2 linked regions of the Variovorax paradoxus genome follow. The protein of the gene in region 2 interacts with the protein of the main gene of each other region in a pairwise test. Links are inferred from orthologs where the notes say so. Each region holds a gene or a part of one and is shown on either strand. Other genes may lie near its edges.

What was found.
Region 1: the proteins of ruvA (region 2) and ruvC interact in binary tests that used the Escherichia coli proteins (3 or more experiments, as listed by UniProt). The link is inferred for Variovorax paradoxus from one-to-one orthologs.

Annotation. Positions count from the first base shown.
Region 1 is NZ_LR743507.1:1,653,980-1,662,834, forward strand. The notes cover bases 1,919-4,774. They hold ruvC (crossover junction endodeoxyribonuclease RuvC), read right to left. Parts: upstream 3,693-4,774; coding sequence 3,144-3,692; downstream 1,919-3,143. Other genes in these bases: lpxC (UDP-3-O-acyl-N-acetylglucosamine deacetylase), read left to right, coding at 1,919-2,360; AACL56_RS07395 (hypothetical protein), read left to right, coding at 2,375-2,551; AACL56_RS07400 (hypothetical protein), read left to right, coding at 2,619-3,098; AACL56_RS07410 (tetratricopeptide repeat protein), read left to right, coding at 3,844-4,774. Also shown: cell division protein FtsZ, read left to right, coding at 1-1,132; more of lpxC, read left to right, coding at 1,437-1,918; more of AACL56_RS07410, read left to right, coding at 4,775-5,916; AACL56_RS07415 (phosphatidate cytidylyltransferase), read right to left, coding at 6,368-7,357; AACL56_RS07420 (lysophospholipid acyltransferase family protein), read right to left, coding at 7,444-8,307; AACL56_RS07425 (DUF2809 domain-containing protein), read left to right, coding at 8,317-8,733; AACL56_RS07430 (transglycosylase domain-containing protein), read right to left, coding at 8,699-8,855.
Region 2 is NZ_LR743507.1:5,320,620-5,329,573, forward strand. What follows is about bases 3,822-6,776. They hold ruvA (Holliday junction branch migration protein RuvA), read right to left. Parts: upstream 5,608-6,776; coding sequence 5,035-5,607; downstream 3,822-5,034. Other genes in these bases: AACL56_RS25280 (YdeI/OmpD-associated family protein), read left to right, coding at 3,822-4,351; AACL56_RS25285 (hypothetical protein), read right to left, coding at 4,378-5,001; AACL56_RS25295 (PhoH family protein), read left to right, coding at 5,628-6,584; ybeY (rRNA maturation RNase YbeY), read left to right, coding at 6,586-6,776. In the rest of the region: AACL56_RS25255 (bifunctional alpha/beta hydrolase/class I SAM-dependent methyltransferase), read left to right, coding at 1-100; AACL56_RS25260 (phosphatase PAP2/dual specificity phosphatase family protein), read left to right, coding at 97-1,452; AACL56_RS25265 (hypothetical protein), read left to right, coding at 1,445-1,888; AACL56_RS25270 (lysophospholipid acyltransferase family protein), read left to right, coding at 2,010-2,684; AACL56_RS25275 (phosphatidate cytidylyltransferase), read left to right, coding at 2,808-3,761; more of AACL56_RS25280, read left to right, coding at 3,758-3,821; more of ybeY, read left to right, coding at 6,777-7,053; dtd (D-aminoacyl-tRNA deacylase), read right to left, coding at 7,069-7,512; AACL56_RS25310 (cation diffusion facilitator family transporter), read right to left, coding at 7,509-8,426; AACL56_RS25315 (FecR family protein), read left to right, coding at 8,583-8,954. UniProt on the Escherichia coli protein: The RuvA-RuvB-RuvC complex processes Holliday junction (HJ) DNA during genetic recombination and DNA repair.

The sequences.
Region 1 (8,855 bases), 3.7 Mb from region 2 along the record:
TGCAGTCGCCCACATGATGGAGCGCGGCGTGCAGGGCGTTCAGTTCGTCTGCGCGAACACCGACGCGCAGGCACTGCAACGCAGCAACGCGCACAAGATCATCCAGCTCGGCACCAGCGGCCTGGGCGCCGGCAGCAAGCCCGACAAGGGCCGTGAAGCGGCCGAGCTCGCGGTGGACGACATCCGCGCGGCCATCGACGGCGCGCACATGCTGTTCATCACGGCCGGCATGGGCGGCGGCACCGGCACCGGCGCTGCACCCGTGATCGCGCGCGTGGCGAAGGAAATGGGCATCCTTACCGTGGGCGTGGTCACCAAGCCCTTCGACTGGGAAGGCGGCCGTCGCATGACCAATGCCGACGCCGGCCTGACCGAGCTCGAAGCCAACGTCGACTCGCTCATCGTGGTGCTCAACGAGAAGCTGCTCGACGTGCTGGGCGAGGACGTCACGCAGGACGAAGCCTTCGCGCAAGCCAACGACGTGCTGAAAAACGCCGTGGGCGGCATCTCGGAAATCATCAACGAGTACGGCGGCGTGAACGTCGACTTCGAAGACGTGCGCACCGTAATGGGCGAACCCGGCAAGGCCATGATGGGCACGGCAGCCGCTGCAGGCCCGGACCGTGCGCGCATCGCCGCGGAACAGGCCGTGGCCTGCCCGCTGCTCGAAGGCATCGACCTCTCGGGCGCCAAGGGCGTGCTGGTGCTGGTGACTGCATCGAAGGGCTCGCTGAAGCTGAACGAATCGAAGCTGGCGATGAACACCATCCGCGCCTACGCTTCGCCGGACGCGCACGTGATCTACGGCGCCGCCTATGACGACAGCCTGGGCGACGAGATGCGCGTGACCGTGGTGGCCACGGGCCTGTCGCGTGCCGATGCACGCCGCCAGGCACCGACGCTCGAAGTGATCCGCACCGGCACCGACAACATCCCGTTCACCGTGCCGACGCTCGGTGGCGTGGGTCACGCCGGCGTGGGCGGCGGCAGCCAGCCCAACTACGACGGCATGGCCGTCCCCAGCGTGTGGCGCACGAACCGCACGATGGCCGCCGCGAAGGTGGACGCGCTGTCCTCGGGCGGCATGGACGACTTCGAGATCCCGGCCTTCCTGCGCCGCCAGGCCGACTGATACTGGCTCGCCCCCAGGCTGCGCGCACTTCGTGTCGCTTCGCCAACCCCCTGCCGGGGGCGACACCTGCGGCCCGGCAGAGCCGGTTCCGCGGTGTCTCGCGAAGAGGCCTGCGTACGCAGAGGGCACGAGGGTTCGCAAGGGGTTCGGGAAGACCTGAAAGGGACTTCCGCTGGCTCTACACGCTGCGTTCACTTCGTGCCCTTTGCGTCCACCGCGGGGGCTTTTCATAGAACCCATGTCTATCGGTGCCATAGCCAGGGGCATAGGGCGTCATGCCCGGCACGCGCCTAAAATCGCGGGCGTGCTGCAACAACGAACCCTCAAGTCGATCAGCCGCGCCGTGGGCGTGGGGCTTCACAGCGGCCAGCGCGTGGAGCTGACGCTGCGACCGGCTCCGGCCGACACGGGCATCGTGTTCCGGCGCGTCGACCTGCCGGAACCGGTCGACATCCGCATGACGGCCGAGTCGGTCACCGACACGCGCCTGGCGTCCACGGTCTCCACCGGCGGCGCGAAGGTGCAGACCGTCGAGCACATCATGTCTGCCTGCGCGGGCCTGGGCATCGACAACCTCTACATCGACATCACGGCCGACGAAGTGCCGATCCTCGACGGGTCGGCCTCGTCCTTCGTGTTCCTGCTGCAGAGCGCGGGCATCGCGCTGCAGAAGGCGCCGCGCCGCTTCATCCGCGTGACCCGCAAGGTCGAGGTGCGCGAAGGCGAGGGCGCCAACGAGAAGTGGGCGAGCCTGGAGCCGTACCACGGCTACAAGCTCAGCTTCGAGATCGACTTCGACCACCGCGTGGTGAACTCCACCGGCCAGCGCGTCGAGTTCGACCTGGGAACCGGCTCCTACAGCCGCGACATCGCGCGTGCACGCACATTCGGCTTCACCAAGGAGGTCGAGTACATGCGCAGCAAGGGCCTCGCGCTCGGCGGCGGCCTCGACAACGCCATCGTGATGGACGACACCAAGGTGCTCAATGCCGGCGGTCTGCGCTACGACGACGAGTTCGTGAAGCACAAGATCCTCGACGCCATGGGCGACCTGTACATCATCGGCAAGCCGCTGCTGGCCGCGTACACCGCGTTCCGCTCGGGCCATGCGCTCAACAACAAGCTGCTGCGCGAACTGCTCTCGCACAGCGATGCCTACGAAGTCGTGACCTTCGAGGACGAGAAGCGCGCGCCGCGCGGTTTCGGCGAAGTCGCGCGGGCCTGGTAGGCCTCGCCTCCACGATGCTCCTTTTCCGCTGGGCCATCCTGCTGCTCCTGCTGGTGGCCGGCGTGTGCTTCGCGTTCTATGCGGGCACCGGGCAGGTCAAGTACCGGCGCCTGGGCTGGATCGTGCTGAAGTGGACGCTGCTTGCGGCATTCGGCTTCTTCGCGGTGCTGATCGCCGAGCGCATCGCCTAGTTTGCATCGCCGGTCGCATGTCCGGAAACGGCATGCCGCATGGCACCGCGCCGCGCACGATGGCGCCATGAGCACATCCACCCCACCCACCCGCAATCCGTTCGGCGTGCAGGATGCGCCCGATCCGGACGGTGACGACATCGATACGTTCGCGGCCGGTGTCCGGCTCGACGGCTCGGCCTCCGACGACAACGCGAATGGCTGGGGCATCGCGCGAGACGAAGCACAGGCATCGCTCGAGGGTGAATGGTCCAGCCGCTGGAACGGCGGTGCGGACCCGACGATCCCCGGCGACACAGCGTCCGCCTGGAAGGAAGGCCAGGCCACTGTGCAGCGCGCCAACGGCCGCATCTACGTGCTGTTCGACTGGGACGGCGGCGCGCGCCGCGCATTGCTCGATGTCCGCCAGACGGGCCCGGGCAGGCTCGCCGGCCGCTACATCAACCTGGGCAACCCGGCCATCACGCAGCCGTGGGTTGGCCTGATTGTCGACCACCGCCGCATCGACGGACGCTGGCCCGGCGGCCGGCTGGACTTCAGGCGCTAGCGGCAGGAGGCCAGGCCGCTGGAGCGCGCCGGCGGCCCGTGTGCTTCAGCGCGAACGCCCTTGCCGGTAGGTGCCGGCATGCGTCTTCGACAGCTCCGCCGCTTCTGCCAGACGCGCCATCGACCGCCCCACCTGCGCGTGCGTGATGGCGATGCCCAGCGCGTCGGCGGCGTCGGCGCCGGGCACGCCGGGCAGGTCGAGCAGGCGCCGCACCATTTCCTGCACCTGCGCCTTGGCTGCCTGGCCGTGGCCGGCCACGGCCTTCTTCATCTGCAGCGCGGTGTACTCGGCCACGGAGAGGTTGTTGCTCACCAGCGCGGTCACGCATGCGCCGCGCGCCTGCCCGAGCAGCAGCGTCGACTGCGGATTGACGTTGACGAAGATGATTTCCACCGCCGACGCATCGGGCTGGTAGCGCGCGGTGATCTCCGCGATGCCGTCGAACAGCACCTTCAGGCGTGCCGGCAGGTTGCCCGTGCCCAGGTGCCGGGTGCTGATGGTGCCGCTGGCGACATAGCGCAGCGCATGGCCGTCCGAGTCGACCACGCCGAAGCCGGTGGTCTGCAAGCCGGGGTCGATGCCAAGAATGCGCATGAAAGGAAACGTAAAGGCCTAAGCCGGGATAAAGAGTGTCGAAAGACCAGCGAAACCGGGCTCGAAAGCCGCGCGATCGAGGGCAGAATGCGCCCCGGTCCGTACAGTCCGCCCGCGCTGCGAGCGCGGCGCGCCACACAAGGAAGCGAATGTGAATGTAGTCGAGTCCTCCGCGCAGCAGCAACTGGACGAAGCGCAGGCCCTGCTCGAGAGCCTGCAGCATCCGGGCGAGCGCGCCGCCGCGAGCCTGCGCCGCGCCGAGCTGCTGAACGACCTCGGTCGCCGCGCCGAAGCGCTGGCCGCCTGCAGCCGCATCATCGAGGAGTTCGGCGGCATGCCCGAGACCGCGGTGGTGGTGCCCTGTTGCCAGGCGCTGCGCCTGCTCGCGCACATGCTGCGCCAGCTGCACCGGCCGGCCGATGCGCTCGCAACGCTCGATCGCCTGGTCGCCGCGCACGGCCAGCGCAGCGAGCCGGAGATCCGCGAGCACATCGCGCAGGCGCTCTACCAGCGCACGTGGCTCATCGACGAACCGGCAGCGCGCTGCGAGGCGTGCGACTTCATGAGCGAATTGCTCGATGCCCGGGCCGATGCCGCATTCGACGCATGGCGCTTGGACGCGCGCCTGCTGAAGGCCGAGCTCGAACACCACCGCGGCCTGCCGCAGGACGCGCTTGCCACGCTCGATGCCGCCATCGAGCGCTTCGACGCCGGCACCGACCCGGCCGTGGTGCTGCGCGTGGCACGCGCGCGGCTGGCCTCGGTGGCGAACCTGCGAGAGCTGGCACAGCACACGCAGGCCCAGGTGCTGTGCCTGCAGGTGGCCGACCAGATCGAGGCCGGCCTCGCCGATGCCGCGCCCGAACTCCGGCTGGAGGGCGTGCGTGCGCTGACGCTGTTCTTCGACGGCCTCGGCCTCGACGAGCAGGCGCGCCGCGCCGAGCTGGTGGGCTGGCTGCTCGAGCGCTACGGCCGCGACGCCTCGTCGCAGGTGCGCCGCATGGCAATGGTGCGTGCCTACGACTGGGCCGTCGGGCTGCGCGACCAGGGCGACGGCGAGGCCGCACTCGCGGCCTGCGACCGGACGCTGGTCACCTTCGCGCGCGACACCGATGCCGTGGTGCAGCGCACCGTGGCGAGCACGCTGCTCAACAAGGGCTACGTGCTGCTCGAACAGCTCGGGCGTACCGACGAGGCGCTCGGCGTGTACGAGAAGCTCATGAACACGCTGCGCGATGCCGTGGCGCCCGAACTGCAGGACATGCTGGCCAAGGCCACCGCAGGCCGGCAGTCCTGCCTGAAACGCCTGCGCAAGGCCGGACCGGCCGATGCGGGCGAACTTCCGCCCGCCCTGCGCGACGAGGTGCGCGACAAGGTCAAGGAAGGCCGCAGGCACGGCGACGCGGGCGAGTCGCTCGAAGCCATTGCACTGTTCGACGAGGTGCTCGCGGCGCATGCCGCGTCGACGCATCCCGAACTGCGCCGCCAGTGCGCGCGGGCGCTGGTGCACAAGACCTTCTGCCTCGTGGCGCTCGAGCGCTTCGACGAGGTGATCGCGGCTGCCGATGCGATGGATGCGCGCTACGGCGCGGACGCGTCCACCGAGATGCAGGAGCAGGTCGCGCTGAGCCTTCAATACAAGAGCACCGCGCTCGACCGCCTCGGCCGCCCTGACGAAGAGATGCGCGTGCACGACCAGATCGTGGCGCGCTGGGGCAACTCCGAGCTGCCCGACCTGCGCGGGCGCGTCGCTGGCGCGCTGTTCCGCAAGGGGGCCGCCCTGCGCCAGGCCGGCCGGCTGGCCGAGGCCGTGGCCAGCTACGACGAGGCGATCACGCGCACGGCCGCGGCCAGGGAGAACGTGCTGCAACTGTGGGCGGCCAAGGCGATGATCAACAAGGCCAAGGCGCTCGACAAGATGGGCGACCCGGCCGGCCAGGCCAAGGCTTACCGCCTGCTCATCGCGCGCTTCGGCGAGTCCGGCGATGCCGCCTTGCGCGAACGCGTCGCCAACGCCTGCGAATGGCTGGCCGAGGCCGAGGGCCGGCAGGGCAGGGTCGAAGCGCAGCGCGCGGTGCTCGAGCAGGCGCTCGGCCGCTTCGGCACCGCGCTTTCGGCCGACCAGCGCACGCGCCTCATGCGCGAATTGCAGGCACTGAAGGCGAAGGCGCTCGGCCGCAAGGCAAAGCAGGCCTTCGATCGCGTGGTGCGACGCAAGGCCTGAGGCTCACCGATCTCCGAAACACGGCACCCCACAGCCGTGCCTCCGGAACCCTTCCAGGAATACCGCGGAACCGGCTCCGCCGGGCCGCAGGTGTTGCCCCCGGCGAGGGGGAAGGAGTAGCGACACGAAGTGCGCGAAGCCTGGGGGTGAGCCAGGAACACCGCGGAACCGGCTTCGCCGGGCCGCAGGTGTTGCCCCCGGCGAGGGGGAAGGAGAAGCGACACGAAGTGCGCGAAGCCTGGGGGTGTACCAGGAACACCGCGGAACCGGCTTTGCCGGGCCGCAGGTGTTGCCTCCGGCGAGGGGGAAGGAGTAGCGACACGAAGTGCGCGCAGCCTGGGGGTGTGCCAGGAATACCGCGGAACCGGCTCCGCCGGGCCGCAGGTGTTGCCCCCGGCGAGGGGGAAGGAGAAGCGACACGAAGTGCGCGCATCCTGGGGGTGTACCTAGTTCATGCGTTGAAGTACCACCGGATCGAGTGGAAGAAGATCGGCGCAGCGAAGCACAGGGCATCGACGCGGTCGAGCAGGCCGTTGGCACCCGTCACGCCCACGCCCTTCTTGCCCCAGTTCGGAATGCCGCGGTCGCGCTTGAGCGCCTTCATCACCAGGTGCCCCATCGAGCCCGCGATGCAGGCGATGACCGACACCGCGAGCGCCTGGCCGAACTTGAACGGCGTGATGAACGAGAACAGCGCGCCCACCAGGCTCGCCACGACGATGCCGATGCCCCAGCTGGTCCAGTTGAAGCTGCGGCTCACGTTGGGCGCGAAGGGTGCGCGCTGCATGCGCCGCGAGATCAGGTGCTGCACCAGGACCGAGGTCTGCACCACGAACACCAGGAAGAAGACGAGGAAGGCGCTCTTGCCCTCGTAGCCCGGAAAGCTCAGCAGCAGCAACGCCGGCACGTGGCTCATGCCGTAGACGCAGACCATGATCCCCCACTGCAGCTTGGCGTTGCGCTCGAGGAAGTGGCTCGGGTCGTTGGCCAGCGCACTGGCCACCGGGATTGCGAGGAACACGTACACCGGGATGAACACGGTGAACAGGTCGAAGCGCGCGGTCGCCACCAGCCAGAACTGGATCGGCAGCACCACGAAGAACGCGAGGATCAGGCTGCGGTGGTCGCCGCGCCGCGTGGGCGAGAGCGTGATGAACTCGCGCAGCGCGAAGAAGGCGATGAGCGCGAACAGCACCGTGGCCACGGTCTCGCCGAGGGCCCAGCCGATCCAGAAGACCACCACCATGAACCAGGTCGTGCCCAGCAGCGCGCGGAAGTGCGCCAGCTCGGCCTGCCAGGCTGCATCGTGCACCGGGTTGCGGCGTTCCCTGAAGCTCAGGAAGAAGGCGGTGGTGCTCACGATCACGAGCACGCCGAAGACGATGAGGAAGAGCGCCGCGACCTGCTGGGTCGGACTGAGGTTGCGCAGGAACTGGTTCATGTCAGGCTTCCCGCCGGGCAGCCCGAAGGGAGGCCTGCGTCCCCCCGGGAGCCAGCGATACACGAAGTGATGAGCGTGGGGGCATTTCAGACGTCGCGCAATGCGATCACGGCGGCGCGCGCACGGTCGAGAAAAGGGCGGCGCTCCTCGCCTTCCTCGACGCGGATCGGCGCGCCGAAGGTCACGGAGCAGAGGATGGGCACCGGCACGATCTCGCCCTTGGGCATGACGCGCTGCACGTTGTCGATCCAGGCCGGGACCAGCACGACATCGGGGAACATGGTGGCCAGCGCATAGAGGCCCGACTTGAACTTCTGCGGCTCGCCGGTGTGGCCGCGCGTGCCTTCGGGAAAGATGATGATCGAGTCGCCGCTGCGCAGCGCGTCGACGAGCGGTGCAAGCGGGTCGGAAGCGGGGGGCGACGCGTCGGCGGGTGCTTCGGGTCCCAAGGAATCCGGCGCGGTGGGCGGCGGCGGGGCAGGGGGGTCAGGGAGATCGAGACGGCCCTGCGCTTCCGGCACCGCGTCGACAACGGCGGGTGAAGGCACGGGCATCGGTTGCAGCAGAGGCTCCATCGTGGGCTCGATGCGCCCGGCCTGCGGCAACGGTGCTTCCGATGCAGCCTGCACGGGTTCGATGCCGGCGGTTGCGGCAGCAGGGGCTGCTGCCGTCGCGGCACGCTCCACGTACACCGCGTTGAACACCTCCGTCGTGATCCAGCGCTTGACCGGTGTGTTGGCCCAGTAGTCGCGCGCCGCGATCGGGCGCGTGATGCTGCGCAGTTCCTCGGGCAGCGCGGCCCAGATCATGACGAGGTCGGCGTGGCTCTGATGGTTGGCGAAGTAGATGCGCTGCTCTGCCTTCGGCGGACAGCCATACCAGCGCGCCTGCGCGCCCGTGAGCAACCGTACGATCCCGAGCAACAACCAACCCGTGAGCTTTGCGAGCATATGGGCGCGATGATACGGGCCATGCGATGGCGTTTCGATCCTCTTTCCCTGGCGTGGGCGGTGGCCCTGTTCGTGTTGCTCGTGCTGCTGGCCACCGTCGGCGCACGCTGGGGGTGGCTGCGAAGTTTCTTCGGCGACGTGCTGGCCGTGGTGTGGGTGTACTTCGTGTTCAAGACCGCGATCGGTGCGCGCGTGCTGCCGCTGGCGCTGGCCGCGCTGGCCGTGGGATGCGCGGTCGAGCTGGGGCAGTACCTGGCGTCGGCGTGGCACCTGCGCATTCCGAACCGCGCGCTGCGCATCGTGCTCGGCAGCACCGCCGACTGGTGGGACGTGCTGGCCTACACGATCGGCTTCGCGTCGGTGCTGGCCCTCGAAGGCCTGCGCGATGCCGTCAGGGCAGTTCGGCCGAGGACATCCGCGCCATGACGGTCGACGCGCGTCCGCTCAGGTAAGGCGAGCCGGGCCGGCGCTCGAAGAACTTGGGACTCGGCAGCATCACCGCGAGGCGCGCCGCCTCGTTGGCGGTAAGCCGCGCGGCGGACTTGCGA
Region 2 (8,954 bases):
GGACCAGCTGGTCGAGGAAGCAGGCTTCCGCAAGATCGACCAGCGGGTGGACGAGTGGGGCATCTTCACGGTGTCGCTGGCGGTGCGCACCGAGCGATGACCGCCTGGCTGGCGCAACGGCCCTGGAAGCGTGCCGCCCTGTGGCTGGTGGTGCTGGGGCCGTTGTTCTATTCCACCTACGGCTTCGCCAACTGGTGGGCCACCACGCGCGCCCACGTGCCGTCGATGGCCTTCGGCTGGGAACGCCATGTGCCGTTCTGGCCGTGGACGATCTTTCCGTACTGGACGATCAACGTCTTCTACGCGCTGTCGCTGTTCCTGGCGCGCAGCAGGCACACGCTCGACCGGCACGCGCTGCGGCTCGTCACGGCCACGCTCGTCGCCTGCACCTGCTTCATCCTGTGGCCGCTGCACTTCAGCTTCGGCCAGCCCCCGGTCGATGGCGCGCCGGCCTTCCTGTTCAACGCGCTGCGCGGCTTCGACCAGCCGTTCAACCAGGCGCCTTCGCTGCACATCGCGCTGGCGGTGATCCTCTGGGACTGGTACCGGCAGTTCCTGCGCCCGCTGTGGGCGCGGCTGGTGCTGCATGTGTGGGCCTTCGCGATCTGCGCGTCGGTGCTGACGACGTGGCAGCACCACTTCATCGACATCCCGACCGGCGCGCTGCTGGGCATCTTCTGCGTCTGGCTGTGGCCGCTGGAACGCGTGGTGTCGATGCCGCGCGCCTGGCAGCGCACGCGCGACGCGCAACGCTGGAAGCTGGCCGGCTTCTATGCGGCGGGCGCAGCGCTGTGCCTCGCTGCCGCGCTGAGCGGTGGCGGCATCGTGTTGTGGCTGGCCTGGCCGGCCGCGGCACTGGCGCTGGTGGCGCTCAACTACGTCGGCTTCGGTGCGCGCGGCTTCCAGATGGACGGCCATGGCCGCATGGGCTGGGCGGCACGCTGGCTGTTCGCGCCCTACCGGCTCGGCGCGGCCGTCAATGCCTGGCTGTGGACGCGCAAGCTGCCGGCTTCCGTCGAGGTGGCGCCCGGCCTGCGCCTGGGTCGCCGACCGACGCGCGCCGAATGGCTTGCCGCCGGAAAACCCCGGCTCGTGAGCCTGTGCGCCGAGCTGCAGCTGCCGGCCGGCGTGACGCACGCGCGCTGCGTGCCGATGCTCGACCTGACGGTGCCGCCCACCGTGCGGCTGCAGCGCGCGGCGGCGGTGATCGAAGGCCGGCGGCACAGCGCGGAAGGCGCTACCGTGTGGGTCTGCTGCGCGCTCGGCTTCTCGCGCAGCGCGGCGGCGTCCATCGCCTGGCTGGGCCGCTACGGCGCGGCTGGCGGCATCGCGCAGGCCGAGGCCGCGGTGCGCCGTGCCCGGCCGCAGATCGTGCTGCGCGGCGCATGGCTGGCGTCGCTGGAACCCCTGAAGCCTCTTTCGAAGCTGCCGGAGGTACACCGCCATGACTGACACCGAACGCACCACCTGCACCGCGCTGGCCGGCCTGCTGCGCGCCGCCGCGCTGCTGGCCCTGTGGGGCTTCGCGCTGACCTGCATCGCCGCGCTGGTGCTTGCACTCACGTTGCGATCGCTCTCCACCACGCCCACCATGGCCTTCGGCGCGGTGGTGATCCTGGGCGCGCTGGAGCGCTACTTCGCATTCCGGCTGCGCTTCGACGAGTCGCTGTTCGACGGCCTCGCGCGCGGCACCGTGACCTCGCTCGACGCGCTCGACAAGGCGCTGTCTTCGCTCGGCCTGCGCGACGCCCCGCCGCAACACCAGGCCACGCGCGCGCTCGACGACCGCGTGCAGGGCACCCGCCAGCTCATGCAGCGCCACGCCATCGTGGTCGCCTGCCAGAGCGCCATGTTCCTCCTCGCCTTGATGACCCAGGACTTGTCATGACTCTCCCCCAGGCCTGCCCACCGCATGTGGCCACCCCTCCCTTCGCCGGACGCACCGGCAGGCCGGCGAAGCCGGTTGCGCAGTGCGCACCGAAACAGGCGCACGCCACGGAGGCGACGCTTTGAGCGACACGACGGACAAACCCGAAAGCACCGTGCTGCGGCGCGGCCTCGCCATCGTGGCGGGCAAGCTCATCATCGGCGCAGCCAGTCTCCTGACCGGCGTGCGCGCCATCTGGTCGGGCACCACGCCGAAGGCCGAGCAGACGCTGTACTTCGCCAACCACACCAGCCACGGCGACTTCGTGCTGCTGTGGGCCACGCTGCCGCCCGACCTGCGCGCGCTCACGCGGCCGGTGGCCGGGCAGGACTACTGGGAAGCCTCGAAGCTGCGCAGCTTCATCGGCCACGACGTGTTCAATGCGCTGATGATCCGGCGCGACGGCTCGGGCCAGGGCGGCAACCCGGTCGACCAGATGAAGGAGGCGCTGGAAGGCGGCGATTCGCTCATCATGTTCCCCGAGGGCACGCGCAACATCGGCGACGACATCCTGCTGCCGCTGAAGAGCGGGCTGTTCCACCTGGCGCGCGCCTGCCCGCACGTGCGGCTGGTGCCGGTGTGGATCGAGAACCTCAAGCGGGTGCTGCCCAAGGGCGTGCTGGTGCCGATCCCGCTGGCCTGCACGGTGCGTTTCGGCACGCCGCTCGTTCTCGCCGAGGGGGAGGACAAGGTGTCGTTCCTCGCCCGCGCGCGCGCGGCCATGCTGGACCTGCGGCCCGAGTACGACCGGGTATGAGGTCCACCCCCAGGCTGCGCGCACTGCGTGTCGCTTCTCCACTCCCCTTGCAGGGGGCAACACCAGCAGCCCGGCAAATCCGGTTCCGCGGTGTTCCGCAAACAATTCCAACAAGAAGCTGACATGGAACTATCTCCCTTCGCCTGGACCACCTTCAAGCTGTTCGGCGGCGTCTTCGGCGTGCTCGTGCTGGCATCGGCCATCGGCGCGCTGCTGAAGTGGCGCGTGGCGCACGGCCAGCCCCACTCGGTGATCGACAACCTCAACTCGCGTGTCAATGCCTGGTGGGTGATGGTGGCGGTCATCGGCATCGCCTTCGCCTTCGGCAAGGGCGGCGTGATCGTGCTGTTCTACCTGATCTCGTTCTATGCGCTGCGCGAGTTCATCAGCCTGGCCTACACGCGCCGCGGCGACCACGGCGCGATCGCGCTGGCCTTCTTCGTGGCACTGCCCGGGCAGTACTTCCTGATCTGGATCGAGTGGTACGGGCTGTATTCCATCTACATCCCTGTGTATGCCTTCCTGATCCTGCCGATCCTGGCGGCCGTGGGCGGCGACACGCAGCGCTTTCTGGAGCGCACCTCCAAGATCCAGTGGGGCCTGATGGTGTGCGTGTTCTGCATCAGCCACGTGCCGGCGCTGCTCACGCTGCAGATCCCGGGTTTCGAGGGCCGCAACCTGCTGCTGATCGCGTTCCTGGTGATCGTGGTGCAGGGCAGCGATGTGCTGCAGTACGTGTGGGGCAAGCTGTTCGGCAAGCGCAAGGTGGCGCCCGAGCTGTCGCCCTCCAAGACCTGGGAAGGCCTGATCGGCGGCGTGGCCAGCGCCACCGCGCTGGGCGCCGCGCTGTACTGGGCCACGCCCTTCAATCCCTGGCAGGCGGCCCTGATGTCGCTCACCATCTGCCTGATGGGCTTCTTCGGCGGACTGGTCATGTCCGCCATCAAGCGCGACCGCGGCGTGAAGGACTGGGGTTCGATGATCGAGGGCCACGGCGGCATGCTCGACCGGCTCGACTCGGTGATCTTCGCGGCGCCCATCTACTTCCACGCGCTGCGCTATTGGTGGGTGCCGTGAGCCAGGCAGAAGAGCGCGTCGTGCACGACACGCCCGTCGAGTGCACCAACGCGGACTCGTGGGCACGCTGGCTCAAGCGCCACCACGCCAGCGCCGCCGGCGTGTGGCTTCGCATCGCGAAGAAGGACAGCGGCATCGCCTCCATCGACTACGCCGGGGCTCTCGAAGAAGCGCTGTGCTGGGGCTGGATCGACGGCCAGCGCAGGAGCGACGACGCGCAGTATTTCCAGCAGCGCTTCACGCCGCGCACCAGGCGCAGCATCTGGTCGCAGATCAACCGCGCCAAGGTGCTGAAGCTCATCGAGGAAGGCCGCATGCAACCGGCCGGCCATGCCGAGATCGAACGCGCGAAGGCCGACGGTCGCTGGGACGCGGCCTACGAGGGCGTCGCCGCAGCCACCGTGCCGCCCGACCTGCAGGCCGCGCTCCACGCCAACAAGAAGGCCGCGAAGTTCTTCGCCACGCTCGACTCGCGCAACCGCTTCGCGATTCTGTTCCGCACGCAGAGCGCGAAGAAGCCCGAGACCCGCGCGCGCCGCATCGCGCAGTTCGTCGAGATGCTGGTCAAGGGAGAGAAGATCCATCCCTGAAGCCGCCGCTGCGATGCGGGAAGACGTCAGGCGGGGGGCTTTTCCTGCAACGCGTGCTCGCCGGGATTCCACGGGCCCATGGCCACCCCGGCGTTCCACAGCGCGAGTGCGCCCGGCAGCAAGGGGCGACCGCCGATCTTCGCCACGCTCCGCTTGCGGATCTCGCGGTTCAGCCGCGACGAGAACGCAGTGATCCTGGCGAAGTCCCAGGCGTCGACATCGCCCATTTCTGGCAAGGTGGCCGACCATGCCTGCGCCCGCTTCGGGGAGTTGTGGTTGGTGTGCGAATTCTCGAGGCGCGTCCTGCCTTCGGGCAGCGCGCCCAGATAGAGCTGCACGAGGCCCCAGCCGTCGGCGTTGTAGCGAAAGGTGGCGCCGTCGCAGGCCTCCGGGTCGAGTGACACGCGCCGCGGCACGAACGGCGGACCCGCCCCCTGCACGTAGAGCTGCAGGTGAACGGCATTCCGCTTCCCGCCATGGGGGTAGCGCCGCTCGAACTGGGCGAGCACCTCGGTGGCCGAATGGAAGCGCCTGAGCGGCTGCCCGAAGTCGGAGGCCAGTTCGTGGATCTCGCAGGTGCCCTCGGCCAGCAGCCACGCGAGCAGGCCTTCATGGTCCTCGGGCGTGGCGTAGAAGTCGCAGTTCGGCATGTCCGCGCGGCCCTTTCCGTCTCTGCGTTCTTGTTACTTGGCCAGCGACTTCAGCGCCATCTTGATGCCCTCGCTCACTGTCGCGTCCTTGGGCAGCGCCTTGAGCGCGAGCGCGGCTTCCTTGTCGCTGTAACCCAGCGCGACCAGCGCCTGCAGGATGTCGGCCTGCGCGTCGGAGGCGGCGTGCGCCGGCAGGCCGATGTCGGCGCCGAGCTTGCCCTTGAGCTCCAGCAGCAGCCGTTCGGCCGTCTTCTTGCCGATGCCGGGAATCTTCACGAGCCGGCCCAGCTCCTGCGTCGTGATCGCCTGCGAGAGCTCGCCCACACTCATGCCCGACAGCAGGCCCAGCGCGGTGCGCGGGCCCACGCCGGTGATCTTGATGAGCTGGCGGAAAGCCGCGCGCTCCTCGGCGGTGCCGAAGCCGTAGAGAATCTGTGCGTCCTCGCGCACGACGAAGTGCGTGAGCAGCGAAACCTTGGTGCCGACGTTCGGCAGGTTGTAGAACGTGCTCATCGGCACGTCGACCTCGTAGCCGACGCCGTTGCAGTCCACGACCACCTGCGGCGGATTGCGCTCCGCGAGGATGCCGGTCAGTTTGCCTATCATGGGTGCCCTTTTTCCTTGAAATGTCCGGCGTGATTCTGCGACACACCTTCACCCCACTGAACAACTCGCGCCTCGGCCACCTGTGCGGCCCGCTGGACGCCCACCTGCGCCGCATCGAGGAAGCCCTGGGCGTGAAGATCGCCCACCGCCACGAACAGTTCAAGGTCGACGGCCCCAAAGGCACGGCGCAGCGCGCCATGGACGTGCTGCAGGCGCTCTACGAGATCGCGCAGCGCCCGATCGACGCGGCCGTCGTGCAGCTCACGCTGGCTGGCGACGGTTCGATGCTCGACGGCGACGAGGACGCGGCGATGCTGGTCACGCGCCGCGCCGACCTGCGCGCGCGCACGCCCACGCAGGCCACCTACCTGGACAACATCGCCAAGCACGACATCACCTTCGGCATCGGCCCGGCCGGCACCGGCAAGACCTACCTGGCGGTGGCCTGCGCGGTCGATGCGCTGGAGCGCGCCGCGGTGCAGCGCATCGTGCTGACGCGGCCGGCCGTTGAAGCGGGCGAGCGGCTGGGCTTCCTGCCCGGCGACCTGACGCAGAAGGTCGACCCGTACCTGCGCCCGCTGTACGACGCGCTCTACGACCTGATGGGCTTCGAGAAGGTGCAGAAGGCCTTCGAGCGCAACGCACTGGAAATCGCGCCGCTGGCATTCATGCGCGGGCGCACCCTGAACAACGCCTTCGTGATCCTCGACGAGGCCCAGAACACCACGCCCGAGCAGATGAAGATGTTCCTCACGCGCATCGGCTTCGGTGCGCGCGCTGTGGTCACGGGCGACGTGAGCCAGATCGACCTGCCGAAGAACCAGCTGAGCGGCCTCATCGACGCCGAGCGGGTGCTCAAGCGGGTGAACGGCATCGCCATGACGCACTTCACGAGTGCCGACGTGGTGCGCCACCCGCTGGTGGCGAAGATCGTCGACGCCTACGACGGGCAGCGCAAGCGCGCGGGGGGCCACTGACATGGCCGCATCCCGGCTTCCGGCGCTGTCGCTCTCGCTGCAGTTCGGCCGCTTCAAGGGCGTGGAGCGCCATCGCGCCGCCCTGCCCCGCCACAGCGTGACGCGCTGGATCCGCCACGCGCTGGACATCGACGGCGAGATCACCGTGCGAATCGTCGACGCCGAGGAAGGCCAACGCCTCAACCGCGAATTCCGCGGCAAGGACTACGCGACCAACGTGCTGACCTTCGACTATGCGCAATCCCCGGTGGCCATGGCCGACCTGGTGCTGTGCGCCCCGGTGGTGGCACGCGAGGCGAAGGAGAACCGCAAGACGCTGGCGGACCACTACGCCCACCTGCTCGTGCACGGCACGCTCCATGCACAGGGCTGGGACCACGAGACCAGCGAGGCCGACGCCGACGAAATGGAGGCCTACGAGATCGAGATCCTCGCGGAGATGGGCATCCGCAGCCCCTACGGCAAGTAGCGCGCGCCGCGGCGGCTACGCCGTCATCTGCAGCGGGATCGTGACCGGCCCGTCGTTCAGCAGGTGCACCTTCATGTCAGCGCCGAACTCGCCCGTGGCCACCACGGGGTGTGCGGCGCGTGCCTGCGCCACGAAGTATTCGTAGAGGCGCCGGCCCTCGTCGGGCGGCGCGGCCTGGGTGAAGCTCGGGCGGTTGCCGCCGCTCACGTCGGCCGCCAGCGTGAACTGGCTCACCACCAGCAGGCCGCCACCGATGTCCTGCACGCTGCGGTTCATCTTGCCGGCGTCGTCGGAAAAGATGCGCAGCTTGAGGATCTTGGCGAGCATGCGGTCGGCCAGCGCGTCGACGTCGCCGCGCTCGGCGCACAGGAGCACCAGCAGGCCTGCATCGATGGCGCCGACGGTGCGCCCGGAAATGTCGACGCGCGCATGCGCCACGCGTTGGAGTACGGCTTTCATAGGGGTTGGTGTTCGCCGGCCTGAGTGGCGCGGGCTTCCATGGTGAGAGGCAGCAGCTGGATGGTGACGCGCAGGCCGGGCACGGCGTTCATGAGCGACTTCTCGAGGTCGTCGCGCATGTCGGCGGCATGCTGCAGCGTCCACTCGCCGGGCACGTGCATGTGCAGGTCGGCGAAACGGCGCTGGCCGGCGCTGCGGGTCACCATGTCGTCGAAGCGCAGTTGCCGGCCCTCGGGCATGCGCGCGGCGAAGGCGTCGATGGTGGCGCGCACGGTGGCAAGGGTCTGCGGGTCGACCGCTTCATCCATCAGTCCCTGCGACGAACGCCACACCAGCTTGACGCCCTCGCGCACGATGTTGAGCGCCACGCCGATGGCCAGCAGCGGGTCGAGCCAGAGCCAGCCGCTCAGTTGCACGCCGACGATGCCTACGACGACGGCGGCTGAGGTCCAGACGTCCGTCATGAGGTGGCGCCCATCGGCCTCCAGCGCGATCGACCGGTGCACGCGCGCCGCTCGGAAGAGCAGGAACGCCAGGCCGGCGTTGAAGCCCGAGCTCACCACCGACAGCGTCAGCCCCCAGCCCAACTGCTCGAGCGGCTGCGGCGACAGCAGGCGGTGCACCGAGACCCAGAGGATGGCGACGGCGGCGCCGACGATCAGGATGCCTTCGAAGCCGGAGGAGAAATACTCGGCCTTGTGGTGGCCATAGGGATGGTCGTCGTCGGCTGGGCGCTCGGCGATGGTCACCATCGCCAGTGCGAACATCGCGCTGGCAAGATTGACGAAGGACTCCATGGCGTCCGAGATCAGGCCCATCGAATGGGTCAAATAGCCGGCATAGCCCTTGAGCAGGATGGTGATGAGCGCAACCGCGACGGAGACACGAAGCAGCGTCTTGGGGGTGAACGTCATGCGAAATCGGTCCAATATCGGGCGCATGCCCACGCTAAAGGCGGTAAAAGGCCGCAGGAATTGACTGAATTATCAGCTGCGTGTCCACATGTAACGCCTTTGGATTAGCATTTTTGACTATTCCAGAACATTCTTAGCGCACAGTCCCATCGGATGATGAACAAACTATCGACCGCCTTCTACGGCCTCGCCATTGTGGGCTCGGCCACGCTGGCGCAAGCCCAGACCCCGACCACTGCAGTCCCGGCGCCGTCCACGCCCCCCGCGGCTGTGATGCCCGCCGCGGCTGCGCCGGCAACCTCGGCCAAGCCTGATCTCCAGGCCGGCTTCGTGAAGGCGGTGCGCGGCAATGTGCAATTGCTCAACGGCTCGGGCGCCACGCGCACTGCGAGCCCCGGCGACGCACTCGGCGCCGTCGACCGCATCGTGACCGGCCCCGACTCGTCGGCCTCCGTCGTGCTGCGCGACGACACCACGCTGGTGGTCGGTCCGTCGTCGCGGCTGGACCTGAAGGAATTCCACTTCGAT